Regions from separate parts of the Rossellomorea sp. NRS-1567 genome, predicted to be linked through region 3. Evidence: riboswitches for the same ligand, from Rfam matches in the RefSeq annotation. Region 3 holds a riboswitch; each other region holds the start of a gene.
The links. Region 3 has a riboswitch for S-adenosylmethionine ahead of ACIFOD_RS21645 (Fur-regulated basic protein FbpA). Riboswitches for the same ligand answer to the same signal wherever they lie in the genome.

Region 1 (4,908 bases), on a different contig from region 3:
AAGCAGACAGAATTTCCGCTTTATCATCTTCGGTTAAAGCGTATCGGTCCCTTAGTCCTACGTCCAGCTTTCCAATATTCCAATGCTCATATATGACTCCTTGTTCACTTAAATACCTCACTACCTCTTCCTGATTATCAATGACCTGATTTTTTCCCTGGATTTTGATTGTCGTCATAATCGTACTCCTCCTTTAGTAATGGATCCCGCGTTCGTTATAGATAAAAGAGTGAGTTGATATTGAAACATAAACTCACAAGCTTCTAATAGTTTCTTAGCTTCAAAACCGGTTCTTCCCCATACTGTAATCCCGTGGTTGCGAATGAGCACTGCTCCTTTGTCTGCTTTAATAAAGGACCGAAACTCCTCGGCAAGCGTCGGGATATGCGCATGATTACAAATGATTGGAATGGACAAAGAATCATCTTCCTCCCATTTATCCCAAGCTTTAATTAATTCTTGGTTTCTGAATGTGACGACACCTTCATCCCCATACAGTTCACTGATCACATTATTCGCAACGGTATGAACGTGTAAGCTGCATCCCGCTGAACTTTCTGTAAAAACATGACTGTGCAGCAATGTTTCGGCTGATGGTCGTGCAGGAGTATCCTGGATGGCCTCACCACGTGCGTTTACGAGCAGGAAATCTTCTTCTGTTTGCTTCCTTTTATCCTTTCCACTTGCCGTAACCAGGAAAGTAGCAGGGGAAGAACTCACTCGCATCGCAAGGTTCCCGCTCGTTCCCATAAACCAATCCCTCGCTGCCAGTTCCCTTTTAATATCAGCGAGTTCTTCCCACTCCGATTGATAGGAATTCATATTTTCACTCCTCTTTCAATGACGTCCATACAATCGTGGAAGGATTCAAACGGATGATAGGGTATTCCTTTTTCTTCACATGTATGTGCCAAATAGTCTCTGGCGATCACAGTGTCTCCAAGCTTTGCCATTTCGATATCTGTTACAGAATCCCCTATCACAATGACCTCCGTACCTTTTGTTAAAGACAGCATCCTCAAGATGGAAGGCTTGCAGCATCCACATCCTTTGCTTTCACAGTGATCATCGCAAGGATGTGGCCAATGAATCTCTATGGTTGAATCGTTAAAGTTTGCTTCATTACAATAAATCCCATTAAAAGGCCCATAATCTTTTAGTAAAGGATGAACAAAGAAGTCGATTCCACCGCTTACGATATACAAAGGAATCTCATGTTCTTTTGTATACTCTACAAACTCCTTAAACCCTTTACGTATGATTGCTGTGTCTAATAGATACTGAATCATTTCCTCTTTCTGTGATGAAGGAATAAGTGAAAATAGCTTGCTTACCCCTTCTTTAATGGACAACGACTGATTTAAGATGCCGTCTTTGATAGGTTCCCATTCTGGAGGGGCAAAGGATTTCATCAACGAGATGATATTGTCGGTTTCTGTAATCGTTCCATCAAAATCACAAAAAATGATCGGACGCGTCACTATACCTTTACCTCCTCTCCCCATAGGGATAGTGCTTTACGAAGCTCACCATGAGTATCTGCAGCATCTGTGAGAGTCTCTCCCATTAAAACTGCCTCAATTGCTTGGACGAATGCCTTTCCCCCTCCAATTGCCCCATCTGGATGGCCATGGATGCCACCCCCTGCATTAATGACACAGTCTACACCAAAATCCTTCACCAAATGCGGTACAAGCGCAGGATGAATGCCTGCTGACGGTACCGGCAATGCTCTTCTTAGATGATCATCATCCTTCGTTAACTCATGGCTGAGGGACAGGACTTGGTTCTTTTCTAATGCGACACTTCCGTATGGAGATGGAAATAAAGAAAAATCAGCTCCGGCCATGCGTAGGAATTTCCCTAACCATAAAGAATAGCTCACACCATATGCAGGAGATGAAGCAACAGCACCTGCAAATGCAGGATGGGCCATAATCGGCAACCTGATCTCAGGGTCCTCCCTCAATTCCTGGAGAACATCCAGGCCGTAAGTAAACACATTGAATAAAAGGGCTTGGGCTCCAAGCTCACGTGCTTTTCTTGCTTTATCACGTAATTCTGAAGTCCTTCCTGTCAGGTTTACAGCATACAGTGTTTTCTTGCCTGTCTCTTCATACAGCTCGTGTAACACTTTTTTCCCTATACTGATCCTCTCAGTGAAAGGTGTCAGTGAATTATCAAAGAGAATCTCATCGTCTTTTACTAGGTCAACTCCCCCAAGAGCCTGGGCCCTTAATTGAGTTTCAAGGTAGGTAAGATCCCTGCCGATTACGCCTTTAAAGATGCTCATTAACAGGGGTCTATCTTGTACTCCCGTCAGCTCCCTTATTCCCTCTATTCCAAACCGTGGTCCAGGATAGGCTTTTTTCAATTCACTGGAAAACTCTATATCTACTAATTTCACTTCACCATCCAGGGAAAGCTTGCCGAATACCGTAGTAAGGATGGCCGGAATATCATTGGAATAATTATGACCGGGATAGCCAATCTGCACTTCACCCCGGGAGCCACCTTCCTCTTCCCACTCCTTTACGGAAACGACTCTCCCCTTGTACTTCCGCAATTGATCCTGTTCCAGGAGAGGTAAGTCCGTCCATGAACCGACCGTCAATCCCAGGGCGATCCCTTCTGCCTTTTTCTCGAATGAACCACTCTTTCCCTTCAGTTCATATGTAGCTATCACTTCACTCATTGTTGTCCTGCCTCCTTTTAATAATGCTATTTTAGCCGCAAGTTGACTTCATAAGCCTGTGCAAACCAAAAAACCTCTTCCAAATAAGAAGAGGTTTGCATTCGTCACTCTTTCTTATCTGTCAGCATTATTGCTGCAAGAATTAGCACCGTGCTTGAATAAGTCGGTTGCCGGGCTTCATTGGGCTTGTCCCTCCGCCTGCTCTTGATAAGAATTTCATTATTCATTATTTCAGTTGGATTATTGCACCAATTTCAACTTCTGTCAATCCCTTTTGTGGAATAATTCTAAATTTTCTATACGCGAAATCGCTTCTTTTATCCGCTCGTTTGTGGTTAATAGTCCTACTCGTACATACCCTTCTCCGAATTCTCCAAAGCCTACACCCGGGGCTACAGCGACTTTGATTTTTTCAAGTAAATAAGTAGAGAACTCTACAGAGCTGAATCCATCAGGTACTTTTAACCAGGCGAAGAAGGAACCTTGTGGAGCTTTTACATCCCACCCTATATCCTGAAGTCCGGAGATTAATAGTTTTCTCCTTTCTTCGTATGTTGAAACCAGTGCATCTACACATTCCTGGGAACTTAAAAGGGCAGTGGTAGCCGCTTCTTGAATAGCACCGAACAGACTCACATATAAGTGATCTTGCAGGAGGTTGATCGCTTCTATGACACTTTTATTCCCTACTGCAAACCCCACTCTCCAACCAGCCATATTATACGTTTTCGATAATGTATAAATCTCAATCCCCACATCCTTTGCTCCATCTGTTTCCAAGAAGCTTATGGGCTTATTTCCATCAAACCCAATAGCTCCATAGGCAAAATCATGTACAACACATATATCATGCTGATTGGCAAGAGTGACTGTTTCTTCAAAGAATGATTTTGTGGCGATTGCTCCAGTAGGGTTATTAGGGTAGTTCAGAAACATTAGCTTCGCATTTTCCAGCTCATTACGGGAGTGTTCACGATAATCAGGCAGGAATCCATTCTCCTCTCGTAGTGGCATTTTAATCATACGAGCTTCTGCCAATGCTACCCCTGATAAATAATCGGGATAACCGGGATCGGGCACCAATACCCCATCACCAGGATTCAATAAACATTGAGGGATTTCAACTAACCCGGCTTTTCCTCCGAACAGAACGGCTACCTCTGTTTCCGGGTCTAATTCCACACCGTATTCACGCAGGTAGAAAGCCGCAATCGCCTCTTTAAAGGACGATAAGCCGCGAAATGGAGGATACTTATGATTGGACGGGGAAGCTGCTGCTTCTGTCAGTTTCTCCACAATATGTGGAGGAGTCGGTTGATCCGGATTTCCCTGGCCCAAATTAATGACATCATGTCCCTCTTTGACCACAGCATTCACTGTTTTTGCGAGGGATGCGAAAAATTGTTCAGGTAATAAATCTAATCGTTTTGCCTTACCAAAGGTTTTCATACACTCACCCACTACATTTTTTTGAAAATTAATTACTTTCAAATTCTAGTCACAAATGATATAACGGGAAATAAAGAATGTAAAGGATTAAATTCCAAAAAGTCATTAATGAGGTGAAAGAAATGATTCAAAAGATAGGTCTTGCTCAGATGGATATTGTGTTCGGACACCCAGAAGAAAACAAGAAAAAAGTAGAGAAATGGGTGAAAAAAGCAAGTGACGACGGCTGTGATACGGTTGTGCTCCCTGAGCTGTGGACGACTGGATATGACCTTACAAGAATGGATGAAATCGCTGATGAAGGAGCAAAGGATTCAACCTCCTTCCTGTCTGCCCTGTCAAAGAAATATTCCATTCACATTGTAGGTGGTTCTGTTGCACAGAAAACGCAGGATGGGGTGTCCAACACGCTTTTAGTTACGAATTCAAAAGGCGAGTTGGTGAAAAAGTATTCGAAACTTCACTTGTTTAAGCTGATGGATGAACATCATTATTTACTTCCTGGGCATGAAGATGGCATCTTCACCCTTCAAGACACAGAGATGGCGGGTTTGATTTGTTACGACATCCGTTTCCCGGAATGGTTCAGAAAACAAGTTCTACTAGGTGCCAAGGTTGTTTATGTCGTAGCAGAATGGCCGGCAGCACGAATTGATCACTGGCAGACCCTCTTAAGGGCAAGAGCGATTGAAAATCAATGCTTCGTGATCGCCTGCAACCGGGTGGGAAGCGACCCGAACAATGAATTTGGGGGTTGCTCCCTC
Region 2 (4,908 bases), on a different contig from region 3:
CGGCTTTATTCATGCCAAAACCATTGTAGTGGATGAAACCATTTCTTCTGTTGGAACGGCAAATATTGATGTGCGAAGCTTTCGCCTCAACTTCGAGGTAAATGCCTTTTTATATGATCAAACTATTTCTGAAAGTCTGAGCGCTGTGTTCAGGAAAGATATGGAGAAGAGCAGAGAATTAACCATGGAAGAGTATGATGAAAGACCTCTGAAGATCAAATTGAAAGAATCAATTTCAAGGCTCCTGTCCCCTATCTTATAGATAGTGATATTCTAAGACATTGCCATGAGGGCCTGGAAGAAGGCATAATAGAGGGTATAATGCGTAATTGATAGAGAGGGATGAAATCATGAGTGTACATAAAGACATTACGAAGCATTCAAGTAAGCAAAATCAGCTGGTACAACAATTTATGATATTGGATGAGCATAGAGAAAGAGCGATCGATGAAGCCGTTCAGCTTTGTTTGAATGAGCAGCCGTTTACAACGGATGCCATTAATCAAGTGACGAATGAAATCAACGTCCTTGCCCGTCAAGGTGTCGTTCCACAGAGAAAGCTTGTCACAATTGAAATGGTGAAGGAATATGCAGCTAAAATAAATGAACCAGGTTTTAGTTGATTCATTTCATTAGCGAGTGTCAGACTCCACATAAAAAGACCTTGAAACGGCTAACCCAAATTAATGGTAGGCGTGTCAGGGTCTTTTACTTTGAATGCTGGAATTTAAGCTTTTAATGCGCTATTCCACCCATCATAAACAAATACAGGTTGTGTACCAATTTCAGCACGTTCTATGACAACATAGTTTTTATGTGACACGACAGTTTGATCATCCGGTAAATCCAGCTTCTTCGCAACATCCTGGTCCATTTTAACAATGACCGTGTTTTCTCTAAGGGTAGTAACCACACCATTGATTACATGTTTCTTTCTTTTGAATTGAACGGTATCTCCAAGGTTTGCATTATCTTTTGAGTACACGAATGTATTTTCCAATTTAATATCCCCTTTTCAAATAATGTAATATGTTTCTTTTCTAGTTTATATAATTGAGAGAATTTTCTAATAATATTATTCTAACTGGTATTTATATAATTTTCAATGAATACTTATCCTTCTTCTACCACAATTCATGTTTTTCAAAACCTTTTAAGAAAACTTTTTTGTTTGCTTATTCTTTCTCCCTCATTATATCAATTGGCTACCATTATAGGAAAATCCTTCCTTTTAATATTTTTTTACAAAAAACGAGACTGGGACAAAACTAAAAAACCACGATATAAAGACGAAAATTAGTAGTGTAGGTTCTTAATACCGCTATTGATTTCCGTGCAAGACTACGCTTTCCGCGGGTAGCGCGTGAGCCTCCTCGGCAAGCCTGCGGGAAGAAAAGCGGAGGGGCTTTGTTCAGAGGCGGGTGGCATAAGGCGAAGCGGCCACGAAGGCGTTCTTTGCCTTCTTGGACGGTTTGACTTATGACATGTGCCTCTAAGCCCCGGAGCTGGACGGGTCTCACATTAGCTACTTTTCCCGCAGGAGTCTTCGTCTTGCACTCCAATCAACCGCTGGAAAGAGCTAAAATCATATGTACCGTAAATAAATAAAAAACCCGAACAAATCTGCCTACTAAAAAGCAGAATAGTTCGGGTTTTACTTAGACTAAAACACTTTTGTCCCAACCTCGCTTTGATGTATTAATAAGCGAGTGCATTTTTCTTTTCTTCTTTCATGAGGACAAAGCAAAGGAAAATACCTAATAGGGATAGGACTGCGAAGAATAAGTACACCGTGTAAATGGAGTACGTTTCATAGATAAAGCCGCCAACAAAGGTACTGAACCAATTCCCCAGTCCGTTTCCGATTGCTGAATATACCGTAACGGCTGTTGCTGTAATGTGGGAAGGCGTGATTTCTTTGATGTAGCGCAGGCCGGCTGGGATGAACAAGCCAATGGCAAGACCTTGCATGACAGCCGATGAATAGACAAGCCACAGGCTAGGTTCTGTAAAGTAAAAGAGCCAGCGGAGCATAGATGCAGCACCTGCCAAGGCAGCGACTGTTAACAAACCGAATTTATCTATCCATCCACCGGCGACCCTCATAAAGGGAACCTCCGATAACACTGCAATCAGGAACGCGAGACCAATTCCCGCATATGTTCCTCCTGAATCTTCTACAAATAATCCGAAATACACATTATTTGCTAGATTCGGACCGAACACTAAGAAAGTGACCGATAAAAAGATGAGGAACTTTTTCATCGTGAATAATTCCTTCATTCCTGCCTTTAAATCAAGCTTTGCTGCCGCTCTCTCTTTCGGAAACCGGAAGGAAAGGAATCCGGAGAGAACTAAACAGATAAAGAAAGAGTAAAAAATGATGGTAGGCCCGATAAATCCTTCTGAAAGTCTTCCCATTATAAAGACTGCTATACCAAAGCCCAAAGAACCGAACAAACGGATATTTCCGTAGTTATACCGGACCTTACTTGTATACTTCAAGCTGATACTATCGGAAACGGGAATGATCGCACTTTGGAAAATGGCAACTAGAATGGCCACGATAAGGAGTCCATAGTAAAAGTCCATAAACAAGTAACCGAGTGCAAAGATTCCCGCCACTAAAGAGGTTAAACCAAGAACCACGGTGGGACGATTGGTCGTGTCACTCACCATTCCCCAAATTGGCTGGAAGAAAATCATCATGATGGGACCTACAGACATGATCGTTCCAATCTGATAGCCATTTAACCCCACGCTTTCGCTCAAATACACACTGAGTAAGGGATATAAACTACCAACACCGAAGAACGTTAATAAGTAAAATCCTTGTAAAGTAAAAATTTGATTTCGTACTGTTCTTTCCACTACCGTATCCCCCAAGATGTTTTTTGTCTTCCTTATAGTAGACCTTGAACGTTCAATTGTCTATGAGTTTATGCCTTATTATGGATAAAGTCATGCTTTTTTAGATTTTCTGGTGCCGGGAAGGAATGTATCGTCCAGCTACGGCGGCTAGTCCCTCGAGGTCATAAGCCAATAACGACAAAAAGGCAAAAAGCGCCTTTCCGCCGTTCTTGTCTTATGCTTGTCGGGACTGAACGAGCCGCCTCCGCTTTTGTTTCATCCAGCTACGGCGGCTAGTCCCTCGAGGTCATAAGCCAATAACGACAAAAAGGCAAAAAGCGCCTTTCCGCCGTTCTTGTCTTATGCTTGTCGGGACTGAACGAGCCGCCTCCGCTTTTGTTTCAGAAAAATTTCCCGTTTGACTTTTTCGAGTAAACCCTTTAAAGTATGGAAGTATATTTTAAATCAACTAAATACGATATTCTTCTTATCCAGAGAGACGGAGGGACTGGCCCTGCGATGTCTCGGCAGCGGACTCATATTGAGTGCTGTGCCACATCCAGCAAGCGAAATGCTTGAAAGATAAGAGGAGTGTTTCGTTCTTTTGAAACCTCTTCTTATTCCGGAAGAGGTTTTTTGTATTTTAGTAAATTGGACGACAAAGGAGTGTTAGGAATGAATCAAGAAAAAGGAAATCTATTGGCGTTACTGCCTTTGATCATATTTGTTTCTCTGTTCCTTGGAGCAGGCATCATTTCAGGAGACTTTTATGCCTTTCCTGTACTAGTATCAATTGTCATCGCATCCGTTGTAGGTCTGTTGATGAACCGAAAAGAGACGTTAACGGCTAAGATTGAGCGTTTTGCTAAAGGATCCGGTCACCCTGATATCATGATCATGGTCTTTATCTTCCTGTTAGCGGGAGCGTTTTCCGGAGTAGCTGAAAAGATGGGAGCCGTTGATTCAACTGTAAACTTCGCCCTATCCGTGCTGCCTGGTAACTTGATCATTGTGGGATTATTTATTATCGCTGCTTTCATTTCGTTATCAATGGGTACATCCATGGGAACGATCGCAGCACTCGCGCCAATCGGTGTCGGGATTAGTTCAGGTACAGATATTTCTATGCCCCTTGCCATGGCGACCGTCATTGGAGGAGCGATGTTCGGAGATAACTTATCGTTCATTTCAGATACGACCATTGCAGCTGTTCGTACACAGAAAACGGAAATGAAAGATAAATTTAAAGTCAACTTCTTCATTGTATTACCTGCCGCAATTGTGACAATGGTGATTCTCCTTGTTCTTACTATGGGGAATCAATCTACTGTCGGAGCGGAAAGCTTTAATTGGATTAAAATTCTGCCTTACCTTGGAGTTATCATCGGTGCTCTTGCAGGATTAAATGTGTTTGTCGTTTTGTTAGGCGGAATTGTTTTAGCTGGAATCATTGGATTCATCGATGGAAGCTTTACTCCAGCCAGTTATTTCGGTAGCGTGGCCGATGGAATGACAGGAATGGCAGAGATTGTGATCCTTTCCGTGCTGATCGGCGGGGTTGTCGAACTTATCCGTCATAACGGCGGGATTCAGGCTTTACTTTATCACGCCACTCGCAAAATCAAGTCTCCTCAGGGAGCACAGCTTGCTACTGCAGGATTAGTGAGTTCTACTAACCTGTGCACAGCAAACAACACAATTTCAATCATTATTGCCGGCCCGCTTGCTAAATCGATTAGTGAAAACTATGGGGTGGATGCCCGTAAATCAGCCAGTATCCTTGATATTTTCTCTTGTTCGATTCAAGGATTAATCCCTTACGGAGCACAGGCCCTGTTAGTGGCTGAAGTCGCAGGCATTTCACCAATCAGCATCATCCCATATGCCTTCTACCCGATCTTGATTGCTGTTTGCGGTCTGATTGCCATTCGATTTGCACTACCGAAATTCACACGCAAATCTGCACCGGAAGCAAACCCGGTTCGATCTTAATAGATGAATTTAGAGAGACAAATCCTTTGGGGTTTGTCTCTTTTTTTGATAAGAAAAAAGCAGATT
Region 3 (4,908 bases):
CTCCAACGATATCCCCAATAAAACATCCCAACCACCATTGAACCTGCCACCATAATAACCGTGCCCTTATCCGCATCCAACACATTCACCACCACAAATGCTTCAATCAACAAAGAAGGAATCTTCCCGACAGAACTGATCACAGAAAAGACAACAATAGAAATAGAGCTAAAGGCAGCGGCAACGGTAACCACACTTGAAGGCACAAATGGAACCATGCGAAATAAGAATAGAAGAAAGATCCATTCTGTACCTGACGCTTCTTTTAATTTGAGAAAATATTTGTTAGACAGAATCTGATCAATCCCTGTAAAATTCATACCTTTTCGATACAAATAAAAACTAACAATGGCCCCTAATGATTCACCAAGTATGGAAACCCCGACTCCCGGCCAAAACCCAAATGCGGAAATATTGAATGCCGTCAAGAAAACACTTGGTAGGAAACCTAGAATACTGATGAATATATTAATGGTTATACTGATGAAAATGAGAGACCAACTATCAAGGGCGATGAATTCGTTCATGAAATGCTGCAGTGTGTCCGTCATATTTCAATTCCTTTGTAAGAGACTAGATTATCAGAATAATGCATCTGGAATCCTTTTGGAACAATTTTATTTTGTGATGAGTGCATACTCTTCTATAAAACACTCAGTTAATAAACTGGAATCACCACTAGGGAGGATAGAATAGTTTAAAAACTGAAAGGAAAACGAGTTAACAATTATACAATCTTTCTTTGATTTAAGTGTGAAGATGTAAGACAGTTAGTTTAAGTAAATTAACAGCAATCCAATTCCTTGGATTGCTGCTTTTTAACTGCTTAATTTGGAACAATTTTTCCAATGAATGGAGCCAACATCGCTATGCGGATGGCATTCCTTTTGAAGATATTTGTATTCGTCCTCAAGTTCCTGGAGGGTCAACTCAAATAATTGTTTGTCTCCTTTTTTGAATATGTTGTGGACAATTAATTTGTTTATTAACTCGTTTCTTCGATTGTGAATCGCTTCCTGAAGGATTTCTCCCATATTTGATCACTCCTCTTATAATGTATACGAACAGTGGAAGAGGCTCTTTCATTGAAAAAAGCCCTCTTCCTAGTAGATAAGAAGAAGGCTTTATGTATCAAACTTCAACTCATCTTCCAAGCGAATTGCTTGTGGAATTAGCACAGTGTTCTACGATGTAGAATCTGTTGCTGAGGCATCGTCGGGCCAGTCCCTCTTCCTCTCTGGATAAGCGGCTATATAGTTGTCATGGATTTCTTATAATTATATATATTAGTATTCATAGTTGTCAACTAGGAATTGGATATTGGGTATAGGATAGATGAGAGGAATTAAAAATAAAAATGTTGGAACTAACCCTCATCCCTATACTTTTTACCAATTCAGACACAGAATCTTTTTCTAATCAACAAAAAACATGATAATCTGTATACATAAACGCAATTATTGGAGTGAATCGTATGAAGACAGTGGTTGTCGTAGGTGGAGGAATTACAGGATTAACAGCGCTGTACCATCTTCAAAGAATGTCCATTGAACGAGAAATAGATATCGAGTTAATCCTGATCGAGCGAGATCAGCAGCTCGGCGGCAAAATTAGAACCATAAATGAATGCGAATTCATAATGGAAGCGGGAGCAGATTCCATCGTTGCCCGTAATGAAGGAGTTCTTTCACTAGTTGAGGAACTTCAACTTCAAGAGGAGCTTGTCTATAATGAAACAGGCACATCCTACATATATACAAATGGCGAATTACATAAGATTCCCCAAGACACGATTTTCGGAATTCCCATGTCCGTTGAGTCTCTTCAAAATAGCACCCTGGTCTCAGAAGAAGGGAAGATCGACGCACTTAAAGACCTTGAAACGGAAAATACACAATTTACCAAAGAGAGTTCCATCGGTGAATTTTTAGAAGCGTTCCTGGGTAAGGAACTTGTTGAGAAGCAGGTAGCTCCAGTATTATCAGGGGTCTACTCTGGAAATTTGCATAAGCTCACCATGGCTTCGACACTCCCATACTTACTTGAATATAAAAATGAATACGGCAGTATCATTAAAGGTTTATCTGCAAATAAACAAAAATTCCAAGGGGCATCCAATAAAAAGTTCATCTCGTTTAAAAATGGTTTATCAACCATCATTGAACGTTTAGAAGAACAATGTTCCAATGGGACAATTTTAAAGGGAGTAGAAACAACTAAGCTCCAAAAAACAGGAGACAAATATGAGCTGACTCTAAATGGTCACGGGAGGATTCAAGCGGATTATGTGGTATTCGCAACACCTCATGACGTAACCCAGAAGATTCTGACTCATGAAAAACTTGAACCTGATTTTAATAAATTGAGAAACTCTTCCCTTGTTTCAATTTACCTTGGATTTAACATTCCAGACGAGGAGCTTCCTGCTGATGGAACAGGCTTTATCGTATCAAGCGGCAGAGATGTGAAATGTAATGCATGCACATGGACGAGCCGGAAATGGAAGCATACGTCCATTAATCAAAACCTTTTATTGAGACTTTTTTATAAAAGTACAAACCCTCATTACAATGAGTTGAAAGAGTTTAGCGAGGAAGAACTTGTGAGCACGGCACTTGAAGATATCAGAAAAAGTGTCGGCATTTACGGAGATCCGATTTCTGTTGAAGTAACGAACTGGAAAGACCTGATGCCAAACTATCATCTTGAGCATAGTCAGTCTGTGCAATCGTTAGGTGAAAATCTCGCAACCGAGCTGCCACGTGTGAAGTTGGCAGGTGCTTCATACTTTGGAGTGGGCATCGGCGCGTGTATTCAAAACGGGAAGAAAACTGCAGAAAGTATTATAGATGAGTTAGAGGAGAACGTTTGAGGAAGATAAAGAATAAAGGAAAAGAGTTTGGAATTTCCCAAGCTCTTTTCCTTTGTGTTTGCACGAGCTATGAAATCATTCGTCATTCTCCATTTTCCTTTTGAAATATTCAACAGTATTTTCTAAACCGTAGTGCAAATCATATTGAGGTTCCCATTTTAGATAGTGTAGAGCTTTCGAATTTGAGAGGTGACTGTGTAAAATATCTCCTTCCCGTTTCGCTTCGTAGTTTGGCATTTGCGAAGAGTGGAGTTGGTTTGAAAGTAGGGTGTAGAGTAGGTTGACGGTTGTTTGGGTGTTGGTGCCGATATTGATGACTTGGTTGTCAGCGTTTGCGATGGAAAGAAGATTTGCCCGGGCTACGTCCTCTACGTAAACAAAGTCCCGAGTCTGGTTTCCATCCCCAAAAATGATGGGTGTTTCAATATTTAATAGTTGCTCAATAAATATGCTTATAACTCCGCCTTCGCCATCGGATCTTTGCCTGGGTCCATATACATTGGCGTATCTCAAGATGGTGTATGGAAGATCATAGAGCTTATTAAATAGTTTAATATAGGTTTCTGATACTAATTTTGAGGTACCGTAAAAGGAAATCGGACTAGTAGGACTCTCTTCATTAATCACCTCATTTGTATAACCATATACTGCACTGGAAGAGGAGAAGATGAATTTTTTCACACCGTATCTGGTACTGTACTCCAACAACTTTACGGTTCCTAATACATTGACTGCTGCATCTTCTGCAGGATTTTCCAGTGATTTAGCTACGCTCACTTGGGCCGCGAGGTGCATAACGATGTCGGGTTTTTCTTTTTCAAAAATCTTTTCAACTTTATCGGATAATAGATTTTTTCTATATATTTTGACTCCACTTGGCACGTTTTCCTCCCTGCCATTAGAGAAGTTGTCTAGAATAATTGGGGTGTGACCTTCAGCGAGCAGTATTTCTACGAGTTGTGAGCCGATAAATCCTGCACCGCCTGTAACTAATATCTTCATGTATGATCCTGGATCCGTTCATTCTCCCTCATGATGAGTCTCCTTTCTTTATAAATATGTTTGATAGATCTGTTCAATTTTTCTCGTCATAACATGGCAGGTTAAGTGTTGTCGAGCATAGGATTCAGCAGCGTTCGCAAACCTATTACGTTCTTCCGTATTCGTTATGAAGCGCTTTATCGCATGTGCGAGTTGTTCGACGTTACCAGGTTCACAAAGGATGCCTGTTTCTTCATGTTGAACCATTTCCGGGATTCCGCCACATGTGGTGGAGATGACCGCTTGACAGGAAAACATTGCCTCCATGACGGATAGGGGAAAGTTGTCATTCACAGTTGCTAATACATAGATGTCCGACATGGAAAGAATATGGGGTATATCGTGTCGTTTCCCCAGGAAGTTCACGTTATTTAGCTTAAGTTCTTTCGCTTGTTCAATCAGTTTTTCCTTCATGACCCCATCTCCGACAATCCATACTTCCACATTAGTCAGGTGTTCACGAAGTCTGGACAATGCTTCCAAGAGAAATCCATGACCTTTACGTGGTGACAGTCGGGAGACACACGTTAGGATAATGTTTTCATGATTTTTATGAGGAAGTGGTTTAAAATCGATGCCAGTATGAACGGTGACCATCCTTTCATCTTTTGCACCGAAATCCATTAAGTTAGGGCGAAAGGAATCTGAAATCATCACGATTTCAGTGCTTGCTTCAATGCCTACTTTCTCAAGTTCAGTAAAATAGGCTTCTTCAATGGAATCTTTCTGCATTTTGTTGAATTTTAAGCGACTTTTCGTAAAGAACCCGTGTGGCGTAAAGAGTAAAGGTTTTTGGTATGTTTGGTTTAAATGTCCCAGGATGAAGATGGCAAATAGGTCTTGAGCGTGTATGATGTCATACTGCTGAAGATTTTTTTCTTTGAGAAAAATTTCAAATACATGAAGGTAACTAAGATTTTTGACGATTTTTTCATTCACTCTTCCGTAGCGTGTATTCATAAATTTACGGGCTTCAGAGGAAGCTTCAGGAATCC

Region 1: it holds a riboswitch for S-adenosylmethionine, as region 3 does, so the genes downstream of both, ACIFOD_RS02280 (2,3-diketo-5-methylthiopentyl-1-phosphate enolase) here and ACIFOD_RS21645 (Fur-regulated basic protein FbpA) in region 3, are expected to answer to the same signal.
Region 2: it holds a riboswitch for S-adenosylmethionine, as region 3 does, so the genes downstream of both, ACIFOD_RS04215 (Na+/H+ antiporter NhaC family protein) here and ACIFOD_RS21645 (Fur-regulated basic protein FbpA) in region 3, are expected to answer to the same signal.

What each region holds. Positions count from the first base shown of each region.
Region 1 covers NZ_JBITPL010000002.1:117,891-122,798, forward strand. The annotation lists gene ACIFOD_RS02265 (1,2-dihydroxy-3-keto-5-methylthiopentene dioxygenase) at 1-178, opposite strand, end outside; gene ACIFOD_RS02270 (methylthioribulose 1-phosphate dehydratase) at 175-822, opposite strand; gene ACIFOD_RS02275 (2-hydroxy-3-keto-5-methylthiopentenyl-1-phosphate phosphatase) at 819-1,481, opposite strand; gene ACIFOD_RS02280 (2,3-diketo-5-methylthiopentyl-1-phosphate enolase) at 1,481-2,695, opposite strand; SAM riboswitch class I at 2,807-2,909, opposite strand; gene ACIFOD_RS02285 (pyridoxal phosphate-dependent aminotransferase) at 2,960-4,144, opposite strand; gene ACIFOD_RS02290 (carbon-nitrogen family hydrolase) at 4,267-4,908, shown strand, end outside.
Region 2 covers NZ_JBITPL010000006.1:48,181-53,088, forward strand. The annotation lists gene cls (cardiolipin synthase) at 1-262, shown strand, start outside; gene ACIFOD_RS04200 (YpbS family protein) at 351-623, shown strand; gene ACIFOD_RS04205 (DUF2187 family protein) at 728-1,000, opposite strand; gene ACIFOD_RS04210 (MFS transporter) at 1,699-2,871, opposite strand; SAM riboswitch class I at 3,335-3,439, shown strand; gene ACIFOD_RS04215 (Na+/H+ antiporter NhaC family protein) at 3,526-4,842, shown strand.
Region 3 covers NZ_JBITPL010000032.1:7,961-12,868, forward strand. The annotation lists gene ACIFOD_RS21640 (TVP38/TMEM64 family protein) at 1-551, opposite strand, end outside; gene ACIFOD_RS21645 (Fur-regulated basic protein FbpA) at 819-1,034, opposite strand; SAM riboswitch class I at 1,141-1,248, opposite strand; gene ACIFOD_RS21650 (protoporphyrinogen oxidase) at 1,475-2,872, shown strand; gene ACIFOD_RS21655 (NAD-dependent epimerase/dehydratase family protein) at 2,948-3,874, opposite strand; gene ACIFOD_RS21660 (glycosyltransferase family 4 protein) at 3,923-4,908, opposite strand, start outside.